3 regions of the Exiguobacterium sp. s91 genome follow, and region 2 is predicted to be linked to each of the others. Evidence: riboswitches for the same ligand, from Rfam matches in the RefSeq annotation. Region 2 holds a riboswitch; each other region holds the start of a gene.
The links. A riboswitch is a leader RNA that binds a small molecule or an ion and turns the genes downstream of it on or off. The one in region 2 is predicted to bind lysine.
Positions count from the first base shown of each region.

Region 1: linked by a shared signal. The riboswitch ahead of KNQ06_RS15365 (aspartate kinase) and the one ahead of KNQ06_RS12735 (amino acid permease) in region 2 are both predicted to bind lysine.
Region 3: linked by a shared signal. The riboswitch ahead of KNQ06_RS14075 (Na+/H+ antiporter NhaC family protein) and the one ahead of KNQ06_RS12735 (amino acid permease) in region 2 are both predicted to bind lysine.

Region 1 covers NZ_JACSMZ010000004.1:176,355-182,153, reverse strand. The annotation lists gene KNQ06_RS15385 (alanyl-tRNA editing protein) at 1-567, shown strand, start outside; gene KNQ06_RS15380 (GNAT family N-acetyltransferase) at 564-992, shown strand; gene KNQ06_RS15375 (argininosuccinate synthase) at 1,111-2,316, shown strand; gene argH (argininosuccinate lyase) at 2,313-3,683, shown strand; lysine riboswitch at 3,754-3,931, shown strand; gene KNQ06_RS15365 (aspartate kinase) at 4,045-5,244, shown strand; gene KNQ06_RS15360 (aspartate-semialdehyde dehydrogenase) at 5,258-5,799, shown strand, end outside.
Region 2 covers NZ_JACSMZ010000002.1:254,530-260,328, forward strand. The annotation lists gene msrA (peptide-methionine (S)-S-oxide reductase MsrA) at 1-467, opposite strand, end outside; gene KNQ06_RS12725 (hypothetical protein) at 537-719, opposite strand; gene KNQ06_RS12730 (solute:sodium symporter family transporter) at 780-2,540, opposite strand; gene KNQ06_RS12735 (amino acid permease) at 3,086-4,567, opposite strand; lysine riboswitch at 4,699-4,887, opposite strand; gene KNQ06_RS12740 (MarR family winged helix-turn-helix transcriptional regulator) at 5,053-5,508, shown strand; gene KNQ06_RS12745 (diguanylate cyclase) at 5,647-5,799, shown strand, end outside.
Region 3 covers NZ_JACSMZ010000003.1:175,778-181,576, reverse strand. The annotation lists gene htpG (molecular chaperone HtpG) at 1-200, shown strand, start outside; gene KNQ06_RS14075 (Na+/H+ antiporter NhaC family protein) at 265-1,848, opposite strand; lysine riboswitch at 1,960-2,138, opposite strand; gene KNQ06_RS14070 (uracil-DNA glycosylase family protein) at 2,231-2,968, opposite strand; gene KNQ06_RS14065 (heme oxygenase) at 3,093-3,413, opposite strand; gene KNQ06_RS14060 (class I SAM-dependent methyltransferase) at 3,503-4,162, shown strand; gene KNQ06_RS14055 (ABC transporter ATP-binding protein) at 4,174-5,055, shown strand; gene KNQ06_RS14050 (ABC transporter permease subunit) at 5,052-5,799, shown strand, end outside.

The sequences.
Region 1 (5,799 bases), on a different contig from region 2:
GATTCAACGGCACAGCTCGAGTCGATTCTCTTTACCGGAGTCGAGCGGGTTCGTGGAAATATTCGTCTGTCCTATGTCGCGAAGGAACGGGCATACCAACTCGTTCAGGCAGAACGACGAGCCTTACGGGAAGCGGCGCAAGCCTTGTCGGTCAAACCAGTTCAAATGCTAGAAGCCGTCCAAGCGTTACAAGAAGAGCAGAAACGCTTAACGAAACAGATCGAACACGCCCAGGAACAACTCGCAACGTTTACACTCGCTCATGCTCTAGAACAACAAGAAGGCATTCTTGTGTTCGAACATCTGGATGAAGAAATCAAAATATCCGAGCAGCTTGCTAAAGCGATTCAAGAAGCGGGACGCGTCGGCGTCGTCTGGAATGCGACGACGAACAAGTTACTGATGAGTAGTCCAGGTGAACCCCATCTCGGGAAGTTCGCTAAAGCACATGTCCAAACATTTAACGGGCGAGGCGGAGGAAGTGCGGTTCAGGCACAGGCACAATTTACGAATCGGGATGATGCGATGGCATATGTCGATCGATTACGGGAGGAATATCAGTCATGACAGTCATTCAAGTACGTACAGCAGAACAACATCAAGCCGTCCGGATGATCCGGGAGCGTGTCTTCGTCGAGGAGCAAGGCGTACCACGTCATCTTGAATACGATACACACGATGAGACAGCGATTCATCTGCTTGTCCTCGATGAGCAGAGTCGACCGGTCGCAACGGGTCGTACCCGTCCATATGACGACCAACGGATGAAGGTAGAGCGTGTCGCGACGCTAGCGACAGCGCGAGGAAAAGGATACGGTGGCGAGTTGATGCAGGCGATGGAACGAGTCGCACGTCGCGAAGGGAAGCAATTGCTAACACTCGGCGCACAAGTTCAAGCGATCCCGTTTTATCAAGGACTCGGGTATACGATCGTCTCCGATGAATTCGATGATGCGGGCATCCCGCACCGAACGATGGAGAAAAAAATGTAAGTCATTTTGAAAGAAATCCTGCAAAAAGGGTTTCTTTTTTTTGTTTTCTATGTATATATATAATTCATAATGAATTTTTATACAGACAGATGAATTTAAAACCAGGAGGGAATTATACATGTCGAAACAAAAATTGATCTTAGCGTACTCTGGGGGACTTGATACATCGGTAGCCATTAAATGGTTGAGCAAGGACTATGACGTCATTGCCTTATGCATGGATGTCGGAGAAGGAAAAGATTTATCCGTCATTAAAGAAAAAGCACTCCTCGTCGGTGCGATCGAATCGATCGTCCTCGATGTAAAAGAAGAATTCGCACAAGACTTCGTATTACCGGCACTTCAATATGGCGCGCATTACGAAAATGCCTATCCGTTGATTTCAGCGCTTTCGCGTCCGTTGATCGCAGAAAAGCTCGTCGAAGTCGCGCATCAACATGGTGCAACAGCGGTTGCTCACGGATGTACCGGAAAAGGGAACGACCAAGTCCGGTTCGAAGTTTCGGTCGCAGCACTTGATCCATCACTCGAAGTCATCGCACCGGTTCGGGAATGGAAATGGTCACGGGAAGAAGAGATCGCCTATGCGAAAGAAAACAACGTGCCGATCCCGATCAACCTCGACAGCCCATACTCAATCGACATGAACCTCTGGGGACGGAGTAACGAGTGTGGCGTCCTAGAAAACCCTTGGACAGAGCCACCACAAGACGCTTACGCGTTAACAGTAGCGCCAGAAGACGCACCGGATCAGGCAGAAGAAGTCATCATTGGCTTTGAAGCAGGTGTTCCGGTCTCGATCAACGGAACGACATATCCACTGGCGAAACTGATCACGGAACTGAACATCATCGCTGGTGCACATGGGGTCGGACGGATCGACCACGTCGAGAACCGTCTCGTCGGTATCAAATCGCGGGAAGTCTATGAGTGCCCAGGAGCAACGGTTTTACTCAAAGCTCACGCTGCACTCGAGACGATTACATTGACGAAGGACGTCGCGCATTTCAAACCACTACTCAGCAAACAATACGCAGAAACGATCTATAACGGTCTCTTCCATGCACCATTGACAAAAGGCTTGAAAGCATTCCTGACGGCGACACAACAGGACGTCACAGGAGAAGTTCGCGTTAAACTGTTCAAAGGAAACGCAACCGTGACAGGTCGTCAGTCCGCTGTCTCACTCTACGATGAGAAACTTGCGACGTATACGAAAGAAGACGCGTTCGATCATGAAGCAGCAAAAGGCTTCATCAAATTACACGGACTTGCCGTTTCGACTCATGCGAGCGTACATCGTCAGGCGGGTGTAACGAAATGACCAAACTCTGGGGTGGACGTTTTACGGAAAGTGCTTCCGCTCAAGCGGAAGCCTTCGGAGCATCGATCACGTTCGATCAAAAATTAGCGAGCGTCGATTTAAAAGGCAGTCTCGCACACGCGCAGATGCTATTTGAACAAGGGATCCTCGCTCAAGACGAGTGGACACAAATCGAGCAAGGACTGAAGCAACTGGAAACGACGTTAGCGGATCATGTGTATACGCTAGCAGATGAAGACATTCACATGAATCTCGAGCGTCTATTGACGGAACAGATTGGTCCGGTTGCAGGAAAACTGCATACGGCACGGAGCCGAAATGACCAGGTCGCAACGGATTTACATCTATGGATGGAACAACATGTTGAAGCGTTGACGACGGCATTACGCGAGCTCCAATCGGTTATCACGGAACAAGCTGAGCAACATATCGAGACGGTCATGCCAGGTTATACGCATTTGCAACGGGCACAACCGATCTCGCTTGCGCATCACTTGCTCGCTTATTTCTGGATGTTCGAACGTGATGTCGAACGGTTGACGGATAATCAAAAGCGGATCCGGAAATCACCGCTCGGGGCAGGCGCGCTCGCGGGGACGACATTCCCAATCGATCGTTTCCGTTCTGCCGAGTTGCTCGGTTTTGAGTCAATCTATCCGAACAGTCTCGACGCTGTCTCCGACCGCGATTTCGTCATCGAATACCTCGGGATCGCCTCGACCGTCATGATGCATCTCTCGCGTTTTTGTGAAGAAATCATCATCTGGGCATCGCAAGAATTTGGCTTCATCGAGTTGTCTGATGCTTTCTCGACAGGGTCGAGCATGATGCCACAGAAGAAAAATCCTGATTTCGCTGAATTGATTCGTGGGAAAACGGGGCGCGTCTACGGCAATCTGATGGGCTTCTTGACGACGATGAAGGCATTACCACTCGCTTACAACAAAGACATGCAAGAGGATAAGGAAGGGGTCTTCGATACAGCAGATACCGTTCTCCAATCCGTTCAAATCTTCACCGGAATGATTGAATCTGCGACGTTTAAGACCGAAGCGCTCAAGAAGGCGACAATGCAAGACTTCTCGAATGCAACGGAACTCGCTGACTACCTTGTAACGAAAGGCATACCGTTCCGGGAAGCGCATGAAATCGTCGGCAAAGCCGTCCTTTACTGTGTGCAGAACGGTTGTTTCCTGAAGGATTTGAACCTCGAGACGTATCAAACGTTCCATCCTGATATCACAGAAGACGTCTATCCGCTCCTCGATCCGGTTCAAGCAGTAGCACGCCGGACTAGCTACGGCGGGACAGGGTTTGCTGCCGTGTCGGAGCAACTCGAACTCACGAAACAGCATCTTGCGAATTGACGAATTTTGAAAAAAAACAGTCAAATGACTGGATTTAACAAAAGATGTCTGCTATAACTGTAACTAACAACCGACAGATAGAGGCGCGGATGACATGAGTAGCATCATTCTTGAAGGCAAGCATGCCGAATGATGTGAAAGGGGAAGTCCGCCGAAGTGAACGAGAAGATGCTTCTTCTTGTTTGCTGGTACAACGGTTAAGATCCGTTGTACTGCCGAAACCGATGTTTCGGAGCGCTATCTTACGTAAAAGAACGAATGACTTTGTCTTCGTTTGTCCGATCGTGATAACGACGGGCCGTAGGAACGCTCCTACCGGCCCGTCGTTTTTTTTCTGTATCGGGACAAAGGAGATAGGATTGTGACAACTGTACTTAAATTTGGTGGAAGCTCGGTTGCGACTGTCGAACAGATTCAGTCTATTGCGAATTATTTGAAGAGTCGCGCAGCCGAAGGTGAAAAACTCGTCGTCGTCGTTTCGGCGATGGGCAAGATGACAGATTCTTTGATCGCTCAGGCGCAAGCCATCACGGATCGCCCCGAGCGAAGAGAACTCGATCGACTGCTTGCCATCGGAGAAGAACAGACGATTTCATTACTCAGCATCGCCCTCAACTCGCTCGGTGTCAAAGCGTTATCGCAAACAGGCGCTCAAGCAGGAATCAGCACGATGGGCGTGCATACGAAAAGTAAGATCAAACAGATCGATGGAGATCTGTTACGACAAAAACTCGAAACGTACGATGTCGTCATCGTCGCCGGATTCCAAGGTGTCAACGAACTCGGTGATGTCACGACGCTTGGACGGGGTGGGTCGGATACAACGGCAGTTGCCCTTGCGGCAGTCCTTGATAAACGGTGCGAAATCTATACCGATGTCGACGGTGTCTATACAGCTGATCCACGAATCCACGCCGCCGCTCAACCGATTCCACATATCTCGTATGATGAGATGATGGAAATGAGCGCCCTCGGGTCGAAGGTCATGGAAATGCGAAGTGTCGAACTAGGAAAAAAATACGGCGTACACATCTTCGTCGGGAAAACACTTGAATCGAAAAGGGGAACATGGATCATGGAAGCGACGGAAACAATGGAACAAAAAGCGGTGACGAGTGTCAGTGTGACGAAGAACGTCTTGACGGTATCAATCAAACACGTACCGCAAACGAATGCAGCAGTAGCCGATATCTTCGAACTGTTATCCAATCGCCACGTCAACATCGACATGATCAGTCAAACGACGTTCGACAGTGACATCTTCTTATCGTTCTCATGTCCACTCGATGAGGAAGAGTTCCTCGATGAAGCATTGAAAGACATCATGGATCGCTTCACGACAGTCAAGGTCGATCGCCATAATCAGCACGCGAAGTTATCTGTCGTCGGCATCGGGATGCGGGATGCAACAGGTGTCGCTTCGAAGTTGTTCGCAATCTTCCGAGCGGAGAACATTCCGTTCTATCAAGTTACGACTTCAGAAATCAGCATCTCATACACGATTGCACAAGCAGATATTGAACGGACGGTTGCAGCGATTGCAAACGCGTTCGAGTTATAAGGAGGAAAACAGGATGTATCATGTAGCAGTCATTGGAGCAACCGGCGCCGTCGGTCAAAAAATGTTACAAGTACTAGCCGAACTGGACTTCCCGGTCAGCCGCCTGTCCGCTTACGCTTCTGCTCGTTCAGCAGGGAACACGGTACAGTTCAAGGAAGAAGCCATTACGATCCAAGCACTGACACCAAGTATCACGGAAGACGAGATTGACGTCGCGTTGTTCGCGGCGGGCGGAACGATCAGTGAACAATATGCCCCGTTACTAGCTGAAAACGGAACACTCGTCGTTGATAATTCAAGTGCTTTCCGGATGCAGGAGACGATTCCGCTTGTCGTGCCAGAAGTCAATCCACAAGCGATTCAAGTGACGGACCGCTTGATCGCAAATCCGAACTGTTCGACGATTCAATCCGTCGTCGCCTTAGCACCGCTCCAGTCACTGGGATTCGAGCGTGTCAACTATACGACGTATCAGGCCGTATCCGGTTCTGGTCAAAAAGGAATCGAGGATCTGGCACGTGGAGCACGCGGAGAAGAGCCCGTCAATTATCCGCA
Region 2 (5,799 bases):
TACATCTGATAACGGAACGGATTCTTTTTATAATAATCTTGGTGATATTCTTCGGCTGGCCAAAACGGCTTTTCTGGACGAATCTCTACCGCGACCGGACGCGAGAAGCGTCCTGATGCGTCAAGCGCTGCTTTCGAACGTTCAGCTGCTTCACGCTGTGCTTCATCGACATAAAAGATGGCCGGTTGGTACGATTCACCACGGTCATTGAATTGACCTCCACCATCTGTCGGGTCAATTTGACGCCAGAAGATCTCGAGTAATTCTTCGTACGTAATGACGGACGGATCGTACGTGACTTCAACCGCCTCCAAGTGACCTGTCGTTTCCGAACAGACCTCTTTATAAGTCGGGTTCTCTGTATGACCACCGGTATATCCTGAAATGACCTGCTCTACCCCATCATATTTATGGAATGGCTTGACCATGCACCAGAAACAACCACCTGCAAATATTGCTTTTGCCATCTATCTTCCCCTCCTCTGTATGTGTCTATTTTACCGCGTTCAGAGAATGGACTCGACTTTCCTGCTCATTCAATCCTCTGGATTCGCTTTTAGACGACGCATGACGAAGTAAATCGCCGCAAAGACAAGAAGAAGTCCTCCGAGCGAATACCAGATGTTATTCAAACGATAAATCATTTGGTACAAGGCAAGCGTCACAAGCAATAATGCGATCGGTAAGAAGGCACGCTTGAAGTGGTACCAGTAATTCACGAAGATCGCCTCCTGTTTTTCTTTCATCTTACCCGATATGTCATGTCTTCTGCGAGAGGATTATTCTGCTTGACGGTACTCTTCTTCGAGATAGGTCCGGTACTTCGCTTCCCAAGCGTTTAGCGACACACGCCATAATACGATCGTTGCCATGACAAGTCCTAACGTAACCGGCCAGAACCAAATCGATACGATGCCTGCTGTCGAAGCCAGTCCGATTTTTGAAAACAGAACGTACGTCCAAATGATGGATGTGCATAATAAGATCGAAACCGGAATCGCGAACTTCCATGGAGTGAGCTCGACAGACTGTCGTCGATTGACCTTTCTTGACTGGACGACCGGGTAACGATATCCCATGAATACCATGAACAGCACTTCAATCACGAGTAGAATACCGTACCCATGAATATAGCTAATGCCATGATCCCAGCCGAACAGTTGTTTGAAACCGAAGACGAATAAGTAATACGCGAACACGTGAAAGACGATGACGATTTTCGCTGCAATCGCCGGAATTCGTTTCATGAAAATCCCCATTAATACGATGACGAGAATCGGAATGTTGAAAAAACCTGTGAATTGCCGGATCAAACTCCATAAGCCGTCCGGCGCGTACATCAAGAATGGTGCGATGACGAAAGAGATTAAAGCAACGATCGTTCCGAACCATTTACTGACACGAATCAAATGTTCATCACTCGCCTCTTTCGCAAACACCGGCTGATAGATATCGAGGACAAAAAGTGTTGCAATACTATTTAGCAACGAGTTAAACGAACTGAAGACGGCTCCGAGTAAGACAGCTAAGAAAAATCCCATCAGCGAGACAGGCAACAACTCCGTAATGAGTCGAGGATATGATAAATCACCGCTCGTTAGTGTGTTCCCATACAAGTGATAGGCAATGATCCCAGGAATCAGCATGAAGATTGGAACTAATAACTTCAAGAATCCTGTCATGAGGACGCCCTTCTGTCCTTCCTTCAAATCTTTTGCCCCGAGCACACGTTGAATGACATATTGATTGAGTGACCAATAAAATAAGTTCGCAAATAGGATACCCGTGAAAATCGAGAAGAACGGAACGGCATCGGTTGAGCTTCCAATTGCGTTCAACTTCTCCGGTTGAACGGTCGCAATCGTCTTCATCCCTTGAAGTAAATTCCCGTCACCCAGTGCAATAAAGCCAAGCACCGGAACTAGGAATCCAACGAAGACGAGCCCGATCCCGTTCAAGGTGTCCGAGACAGCCACCGCACGTAGCCCTCCAAAAATCGCATAAATCGCTCCGATGATCCCGACGACCCAAACGACTAACCAAAGGGATTGCGTATAACTGAGACCAAATAATTCCGGAACATCGAACAGCTGCAAGACAGCAATCCCACCCGAATAAAGCATCGAAGGAATCGTGACGCACATATATCCGAGTAAAAAGAGTAAGACTGTCATCCGGCGCACCGTCTCATCATACCGGTGACTTAAGTATTCCGGTAAAGTCGAGATACCGAGCCCGAGAAACTTCGGAAGCAGATAGATAGCCATGATGATCGCAGCAAACCCCGCCGTGACTTCCCACGCCATACTCGACATGTTTCCCATGAAGGATTGTCCGTTTAGTCCAATCAATTGTTCTGCCGACAAATTCGTCAGCAGTAGCGATCCGGCAATGAAAACGCCACTTAGCCCACGCCCCGCTAAGAAGTATTCATCGACGCCTTGTGTTTTCCCACGCGTCAATCGGTAGGATATGTAGGCAACGAGCAACATGAAAAACGCTGCAGAACCTAATGTGAAAAATAATTCAGATGTAGTCATGCGTCTCCCCCTATTCTTTATTCATATTTGCTATTTTTGAATATGTATTCATTGATTCCTTTTTTATACTTTTTCAAAACTATATTTTAGAAAACGTTTTCATTTAATTGAATAAAAAACCACCTTCATTCTAGAAGGTGGTTCCGATTGCAGAAAAATGGGCTGACTCAAAAAAAAAATGACGCGTCTTTTCACGCCCTTTCCTCATGCGAGACACAAGCCAGTTTTCCCGCTCCAGTCGAGCAGGAAAACGGGTCTTGTTTGTCTCTGAAAGCACAAAATTGCGCTTTTTCCTGTAGGAGTGGCGTGTAACGTGTCATTCTTTTTTATACCGGCAGGAGAATCAGAGAAGCGTTTTGTTCACTCGACATCGCTTCCTAGGGAAAAACAAGCAAGAGCGACCCTGCAGCGAAGCGATGCTTGTCCCTGGAAAAACGATTCGAAACGAACAAAAAAGCGCAATCTTTCTCATCAGACTCATCAGAGAAAAATTGCACTTTGTCTTCAATCTCAATCACCTTCATTTATAGAAGGTGGTTCACACATTATGATTGACGTGGATGTTCCGGGAAGTCCATCTCGTCATAACGAACGATCGACGTTCGATTTTTGAATTTATGTCCTAACCAGAAGGCAAGGAATAATGGAATACCAACATACGTTGCGGCAATTCCGACCCAATCGATTTGATCCGCAAGGAATGCTGCGTAGTTTTGACCAACGATGACGAGGAAACAAAGACCGAATGCGAACAGCGGACCAAACGGGAACGCTGGTGCAACATATGGTAAGTCTTTCAACGAGTGACCTTGTGCAAGGAATCCTTTACGGAAACGATAGTGACTGATTGCAATCCCGAGCCATGCGATGAAGCCTGTCATCCCCGAAGCATTGAGTAACCACAAGTAGACTTGTCCACCAAACATCGACGTCAAGAAACAGAGTGCACCGATTGCTCCTGTTGCGAGCAAAGCGTTACGCGGTACACCGTTTTTCGATACTTTCGCGAACAACTTCGGTGCATCCCCTTGGCGAGCAAGCGTATAAAGCATCCGAGTCGAAGCATACATACCTGAGTTTCCGGCAGATAGAACAGACGTCAAGATGACGGCGTTCATGAGTGCTGCTGAGAAGGCAAGACCCGCTTTTTCAAAGACAAGCGTAAACGGACTAACCGCTACGTCCGTAATGTCATTGGAAACCAAGTTCGGACTCGTATACGGAATGAGCATTCCGATGACGAAAATCGCGAAGACGTAGAAAAGCAAGATGCGCCAGAAGACTTGTTTGACTGCTTTTGGAACATTCTTTTTCGGATCTTCCGACTCACCCGCGGCAATCCCGACCAGTTCTGTACCTTGAAAACTGAATCCGGCAACGAGAATGATACCGATGACGGCAGGAATCCCACCGACGAACGGTGCATCGCCAAGTGCAAAGTTTTTAAAGCCAACCGGTGGCTCTGATGTAAAGACACCAAAAATCATCGCAACACCGACGACTAAGAAGACGATGACGGTAACGACTTTAATCATCGCAAACCAATACTCCGCTTCCCCGAATCCCTTAACGGAGAAGTAGTTCAAGCCAATCATGAGTAAGAGGAACAAGGCACTGAAATAAAATCCAGGAACATCCGGGAACCAATATGTCATGACGATTTGTGCTGCGACGAGCTCGACTGCGATCGTGACTGCCCAGTTGTACCAGTAGTTCCAGCCGAGCGCAAAGCCGAATGATGGATCGACGAATTTCGTTCCATAGATCGAGAAGGATCCAGCGACCGGCATATACGCTGCCATTTCACCAAGACTTGTCATGAGGAAGTAGACCATCAGACCAACGATTGCATACGATAGGAGCGCCCCACCTGGTCCTGCTGCTGCGACGGAAGCACCGGACGCAATGAAGAGTCCTGTTCCGATCGCTCCACCGATGGCGATCATTGACATATGACGGGCTTGTAATCCACGTTTTAATCCTTCTACTGTCGAATCTGTTGTTTGTTTCACATCTAGATTGTTCATTTCGTTCGCTTCTCTCTTTAATAAATTTTTGAGAGGACACTTTTTGAATGAAAAAACAAAAAGCGCCCTCATCTTCCAGATGGAAGATGAGAACGCAACATAATAAAATGGATGCGCCTCATTCTACCGTCGTGAAAGATAGCTCTCCACAAGTAGGTGATACCCGACTTGTGACAGTATTAGACCTATTTGATCTAATCCCAATCGATCATCTTCAAAGCGATGATTGATTTCGGCAATTCTTCCTTTCAGGTCACCTCATCTGTCGCTTGACGACATCCGTAACCGTACTCTTAAGAACTGCAACCTCCATCCCACTGGTTGAGTGAGAACTGAATTAAGTTAGTTATTACTACGCCATATTACACAAAACGCCACGAAATTGTCAATTGCCTTTTTCGAATCTGGGGTAGTCGATGGTAAAAATCCGATATGTTTAGTACACTAAATGGTAGAAGTCCACTGAGAGAAAGGATGCTGCTTGCATGCCACAGGAACGTGATTTGCTAACTTATCGACTCGAGGAACAAATGCGTGTCATTCTTCGTACCCTGCGACGTGAACTTAACCGGCTATTTGAAGGAACGGCGACCCGGAGTGATTTTTTCATCTTACGAAGCCTTTCAGAAAATGGTCCTCAGCGCCCGACGCTTCTTGCGGAACAATTTGAGCTCGCGACGAGTCAAGTCACTGCTTTGACGGATAAGCTGTATAAACAAGGATATGTCACACGGACACGTTCGACGGAAGATCGTCGTTCAATCGTACTCGCTTTGACGGAGGACGGGGAACGTGCATTTCGGGATCTCGAAATCGTCCGGAAAAACTATTTACAAGACCGCTTCGGTACATTGACGGAAGAAGAGCTCGAAACGATGATTCATGTCTTTGATAAAATTTTACAGACGATGGATGAGGATACCCTTACTTCATCTTCTTAAAAACGGTAGATTTTCTACCGTTTTTTCTATTTTGGTCTAAAGATTTCCCTCTGTCTAACCGTTATCTACTTGAGTATACTGGAAGTATATATATGGAAATCTGTTAGCTGGGGGAGTTGGGAGGATTTGTTGTCCATCATGAATCAATTCATCATTAACTTTTGTCTACTGTTCACAACGATTACTCTCTTGTTCTTACCGTTTCGGAATCAACCGCGTATTTCATTGAACTCCAAATGGAGCATTCGACTTATACTCGGAGCAGTCTCTGGTCTGATTGCGGTCTTATTA
Region 3 (5,799 bases), on a different contig from region 2:
AAGGGGTAGAAGCGGTCAAGATTCTTGAATTGAATCCGTCACACGCAGTGTTCGAGTCTCTTGAAACGGCGTATCAAAACGATCGTTCAAAATTCGAGCGCTATACCAAACTGATGTATCAACAAGCATTACTTGTCGAAGGGCTTCCACTTGAGGATCCGGTAGCGTTCGCGAATGATGTGTGTTTATTGATGGTGTGAAACGAATAGATATAAAAAAGGCATTGGATGCGCGCATCCAATGCCTTTTTCATAAAGTGTTTCATCAATCCGTTTGTAAATCCGAAGCGGTTTCGCCTTTTTTCGAGAGAACGTTCAAGACGACGACAAAGAGTACGAATGTGACAAGAGCTCCGATGAAACCGAATACCGAAGACTCCGTGAAACCGATGACTAAATAACCGACTGCCGCAGTGACGGCACCGACTAGCGCATACGGTAACTGTGTCGTAACGTGATCGATATGATGGGATCCAGCCCCTGTCGAACTTAAGATTGTCGTATCGGAAATCGGTGAACAATGGTCACCGAAGACAGATCCAGCAAGAACAGCAGCAAGTGTCGGTAACAAGAGTGAGGCATCGACAGCCATGACGAGATCCGCACCGATTGGCAACATGATCCCGAATGTACCCCAACTTGTTCCTGTCGAGAATGCCATCAAGCCGGCAATCAAGAATAACAAGAACGGCAAGTACGACGCAGAAATCGAGTTGCTAACGAAGCTCGCGAGATAATCACCGGTTTTCATATCACCGATGACAGCAATGATCGTCCAAGCGAATAACAGAATCACGACTGCTGGCCACATCGAACGCATACCAGCAACGATGCTTGCACGGTAATCGCGGCCCGGAATTTTTCGTCCGATCAGCATCAGGAAAGCGACGATTAAACTGATGACGACACCTGCGACGAGTGAACGTGTGACGTCTGTTGCCTCAAATGCTCCAATTAAAGTAAACGGGCGATTGTCGGCTGCAAGTGCCTGAGCACCTGTCCCGAGTAACGCACTGATTGTAGCAATGACAAGAACGACGATCGGAACGACGAGATCCCGGACTTTTCCGTTCGTATGTTCGTTGACCTCTTTTGCCATCCCCATCGGTGTTCCTTTTGACGCATCAAAAAGTTCACCATTCGCGGCACGGCGTTCATGCTGTTTCATCGGTCCGACAGAGATACCAGAGTAAGCGATGTAAAGTGTTAAAAGTAACGCGAAAATCGCATAGAAGTTCATTGGAACGATCATCATGAAAGCACTAAACGCTGAGTAATCCGTAATCGAGTGCGTCGTTAAGATACCGGCGATGATGGAGATGATGAATGCGCCCCAACTCGAAAGCGGACTGATGACACAAACAGGCGCAGCTGTTGAGTCAATCAAATAGGCAAGCTTTGCACGTGAGACACCACGGCGATCCGTTAACGGACGACTGACGTTGCCGACAGCGAGACTGTTGAAGTAATCATCGATGAAAATCAAGATACCGAGTCCGAAGGCAACTAAGCGTGCACCACGCGCTGTCTTGACGTGAGTAGAAGCCCATTCACCGAAGGCACGAGCGCCACCTGATGTCTGAATGAGCGTGGAAAGGACGCCGAGCAATAACAAGAAGACAAGCAATAAGACGTTCCACTCGTTCAAGGCACCGTCTGCCCAAAAGAGGCTGAAGATGTTCTTGCCGAGATAGGTTACCGTATCGATCGGGTTAAAACGGTGAAGTAACAGGGCACCGACGAGAATACCGACACCTAACGAAAGAACGACCTTTCGGGTAAAGATGGCTAATAAGATAGCTAGTAAAGCAGGTACAAGGGCAATGATGGAATCTGAATAGTTGACCATGAAAAATATCCTCCTCTTTAATAAATGGCTTAAAGATGAGACCCCGCGGCACAAAAAAAGCAAGGGCACCGGCAACAAAGCCGACACCCTCGCTGGATGCGTCTTTCTTAGCCGAATTGGAGCGCTCCATACAATTGTTATGTATGGCAATCGATCGGGTGTTTCCCGAATCGACCAACGACGATATGCTCGACACATACTGTCATTTCGGCGATGTCACCTTTCCTGTAGTCGTCTTCGTTGTCATCCTCGGACCAAGTACTGATTGAAATCGCGCCTCTACCTCATCGATAGAATAGTCATATTCTGTTCTTATGGACACTTTATCATGTATTTCAGAAGCGATTCAACCATATATTCTGATAATTTAAGATAAAGTTGTTTATTCAGCAAAATGTTGAATGAGCTGTTTCATCAAATAGGCTTGGTTTTCCTCGAATTGTTTTTTTCGATGACCGTTCGCGCCAGATGGGTGGGGGAATCCGGAAAGAAGCTGATGCTGTTCGATTCGTCCATCATGAATCAATCCACGGACTTGCGTCTCGACGACCCGACCGAGTGGAATTAATAACGCTGGTTTTTGTAACTGATTGATCTCAGCGACGAAGTGTTCTTCCGCGTAGTGCCTTAATAAAGGGCTACGATTGATCTTCGGTTGATGACCCGAGTAATTCTTTTCGCGATAAAAGACGGGTTGCTTTAACAGTGACGTTGGATGCAATAATTTCTGATGTTGATGAAATAAGCTAGCCGTCGTCTCGATTCCGAGCAATGCTGGAAGTTCAAGTGTATCGAGCATCTGGACGAGGTTACGTCGCATCGTTCCGGCAAAGCTTGCTGTATATTTGACGAGGCGTGCCGTCTCTTCTAATGAAACACCATGATGGAGGGCATCCGTCGCTTCTTCGAAAGCGATTCGCATCTGTTCAAAACCTGGTGTGATCCCGATGATGACGACTTTTGCTTCAGTATTGACATATTCGCCAATCGGAGAGTAATAGACGGTCAGCTCGTTCTCCTGTTGCAATAAAAAATCGTCCGTCCATAATTCATCACGTCGTAACGTACGATCGTCAGGTAAGCTACGAATGGCTTGTTCAAATATAGTTAATGAATTCATGAAGGACCCTCTCTCTCTGTAATGGCACTATGATAACAAATAATACCATTTGTGACAATTCGACCCTTTCACTATTTGTATATAGGTATATAAAAAAGGACTCGATACGAGTCCTTTTCGTGCATCATGCGCGTTCTTTGACCGAAGCGACTTCATAAGTCAGAATCTCGCTGCCGAGCATTGGCGATTCTCCTGCCTCACTACTCGCAGGTCGACTATGTGACGCTTTGAAATCGTCACTTTCCCGCCACGCTTGAAAACTCTTCATATCTTCCCAGTACATGTTGACGTTCATTTCATCGTGTTCTTCGATGTTTTGCGTCAATAAGACCTCGACGCGGATGAATCCGTCCATCGTATCAAGTCCACTTGGACGCGTAAAACGAGGAGCGAGAGCTGCAGCCATCCCTTTTTTGACTTTAATCCGGTTCGTAACGACGATCATCATAAAATCCCCTTTCAAAAAACGAGTAACGTACTTCTTCAGTATAGTACGATGAAGGCAAGAATGCCGGAAAGAAGGAACAAACGACAATGAATGAACAGGAATACGATCAACGATTACGAATCGAGACCATTGAGATGCAACATCTTTATGGTGTGTTTAGTCACTACAATCGATATGAACCAACGCCTTATGCGGCACTAGACGAATTATGCGAAACGTATTTGTTTCAAAAACAGGATACTGTCATTGATTTCGGGTGTGGGAAAGGGCGTTTGAACTTTTACTTACACGACCGATTCGATTGTTCCGTCATCGGAATCGAGATGAACGGACAATTTTACGAGGACGCACTCCGGAATATGGCGAACTACCAAAGTCGACGGAAGCGGCGTTCCGGAAGTTTGCGATTCGAACAGACGTATGCCGAGCAGTATACCATTCCGGATGAGGCGAATAAGTTTTATTTCTTTAATCCATTCTCTTCACAAATTTTCATGAAAGTGATCGATCACATTTTAAGTTCGGTCGAACGTTCCCCGCGTTCAGTTGATCTCATCTTGTATTACCCGACCGATGAATACCGGGAGTACTTGGAGCGCCATACCGTATTCGAGCAAATCGATGAGATTCGATTACGAGACCTCTATGAAAAAAATCATGACGAGCGGTTCGTCATCTATCGCTTTGATCCGAACAAACTGCTTCAAAACGGGTATGAATACAGTGAGGAAAGAAATAAAAGATAGGAGGTCGGACGATGATCCGTTTGGAGCATGTCACGAAAGAGTTTGCACCGGGGCGTGGAATATTCGATGTCAGTTTTACAGTTGATCCGGGTACGATATTCGGTTTCATCGGACCAAACGGATCTGGAAAATCAACGACACTTCGACATTTAATGGGACTATTGGCTGCGGATGGTGGAAAGGCGACGATCGGTGGTTTTGATTGCTGGAAGCAAAGTAAAGAAGTGAAGCAGTTGGTCGGTTACTTGCCGGGGGAGATTAGTTTACCTGGAGACATGACAGGAGCAGACATGCTCGATTTGATGCAACGACTGCATGGTAGTGACCCGGCACGGCGACAACTGTTGTTGAAACGATTTCCCTTTGAGACGAAGACGAAAATCCGCAAGATGTCAAAAGGGATGAAGCAAAAACTGGCACTTGTCGGTTGCTTCATGAAGGATGCACCCGTCTATCTACTTGATGAGCCGACCAGTGGACTCGATCCTTTGATGCAAGAGCGTTTTTTAGAGTGGATTGAACAGGAGAAGCATGCTGGAAAAGCGATTCTGATGAGTTCGCATCACTTTCCGGAGATGGAAAAATCGTGCGATCGAGCGGCTTTAATCAAAGCAGGGCGCATCATCGTCGAATCGGATATTCATGAGTTGGTTCGATCGAGTCGAAAGACGTACACGATCGTCTTCCGAACTGAGGTGGAGGCAGCACAGTTCGCGATGCAAGTCGGTGTTGAACCGAAGCGGCTGGAAGTCAGTTTTCAAACGGACGAGACGCTGAGCTTAAATCAGGCGATTGCTTATTTAACCCAATATGATGTGCGGCTGATTCGTCCGTCAGCAGATGATTTAGAACAGGTCTTCTTGCATTATTATGGAGAGGAGGAATCGTCGTGATATTGCTGATCCGCTCTTTATTCAAGCAGGTTAGAAAGCCCGTGCTTGCTTATGCGATTGGAACGAGTCTCTACTTATTGATGCTTGCGTTGCTTTATCCATCGATGATGAAGACAGGTTTACTAGAAGCAAAGCTAGAAGCGTTACCTCCGGAAGTCTTAAAAGCATTTCAATACGATAAGGTGACAGGGTTCGAGAATGTACTGGATCTGCTGGGGGGGAACTATTATGGACTGATTTTTCAAGTCATTGCGAGTCTATTCCTGCTCTCATTAGCAGCGCGCCTCGTTGCGCGACCGATCGACAACGGAGAGCTGATCGTCTATCTTGCAGCCCCGATTACACGGAATGCGTATACGTTTGCTGTCGCGATCGTCATGGGTATCGCAAGTATGGTTCTCGTAGGACTGAATGGACTCGTCTTGATGGTATCCGACTGGTGGATGACAGATATTTCGATCAATGACGTCATCTTATGGCGGATTCAACTCAATGCGCTATTGTTACTCTTCGCGATCGGTGCCTTTACGTTATTCGTTGCGACGTTATTTGACGAAGAACGTCGTGCTTTTTCGCTTGCTGGTAGTGTGCTTGTCCTATCGATCGTCTTGACGATTCTGTCGGAACTAAGTGACAAGACGGAGTGGCTTCGTTATCTATCTGTCTTCTCCTTATTCAATACGACGCAATTACTAGAAGGAACGGATCATTTTCTTCTTCATTCCATTCTTTTACTCGTCCTCT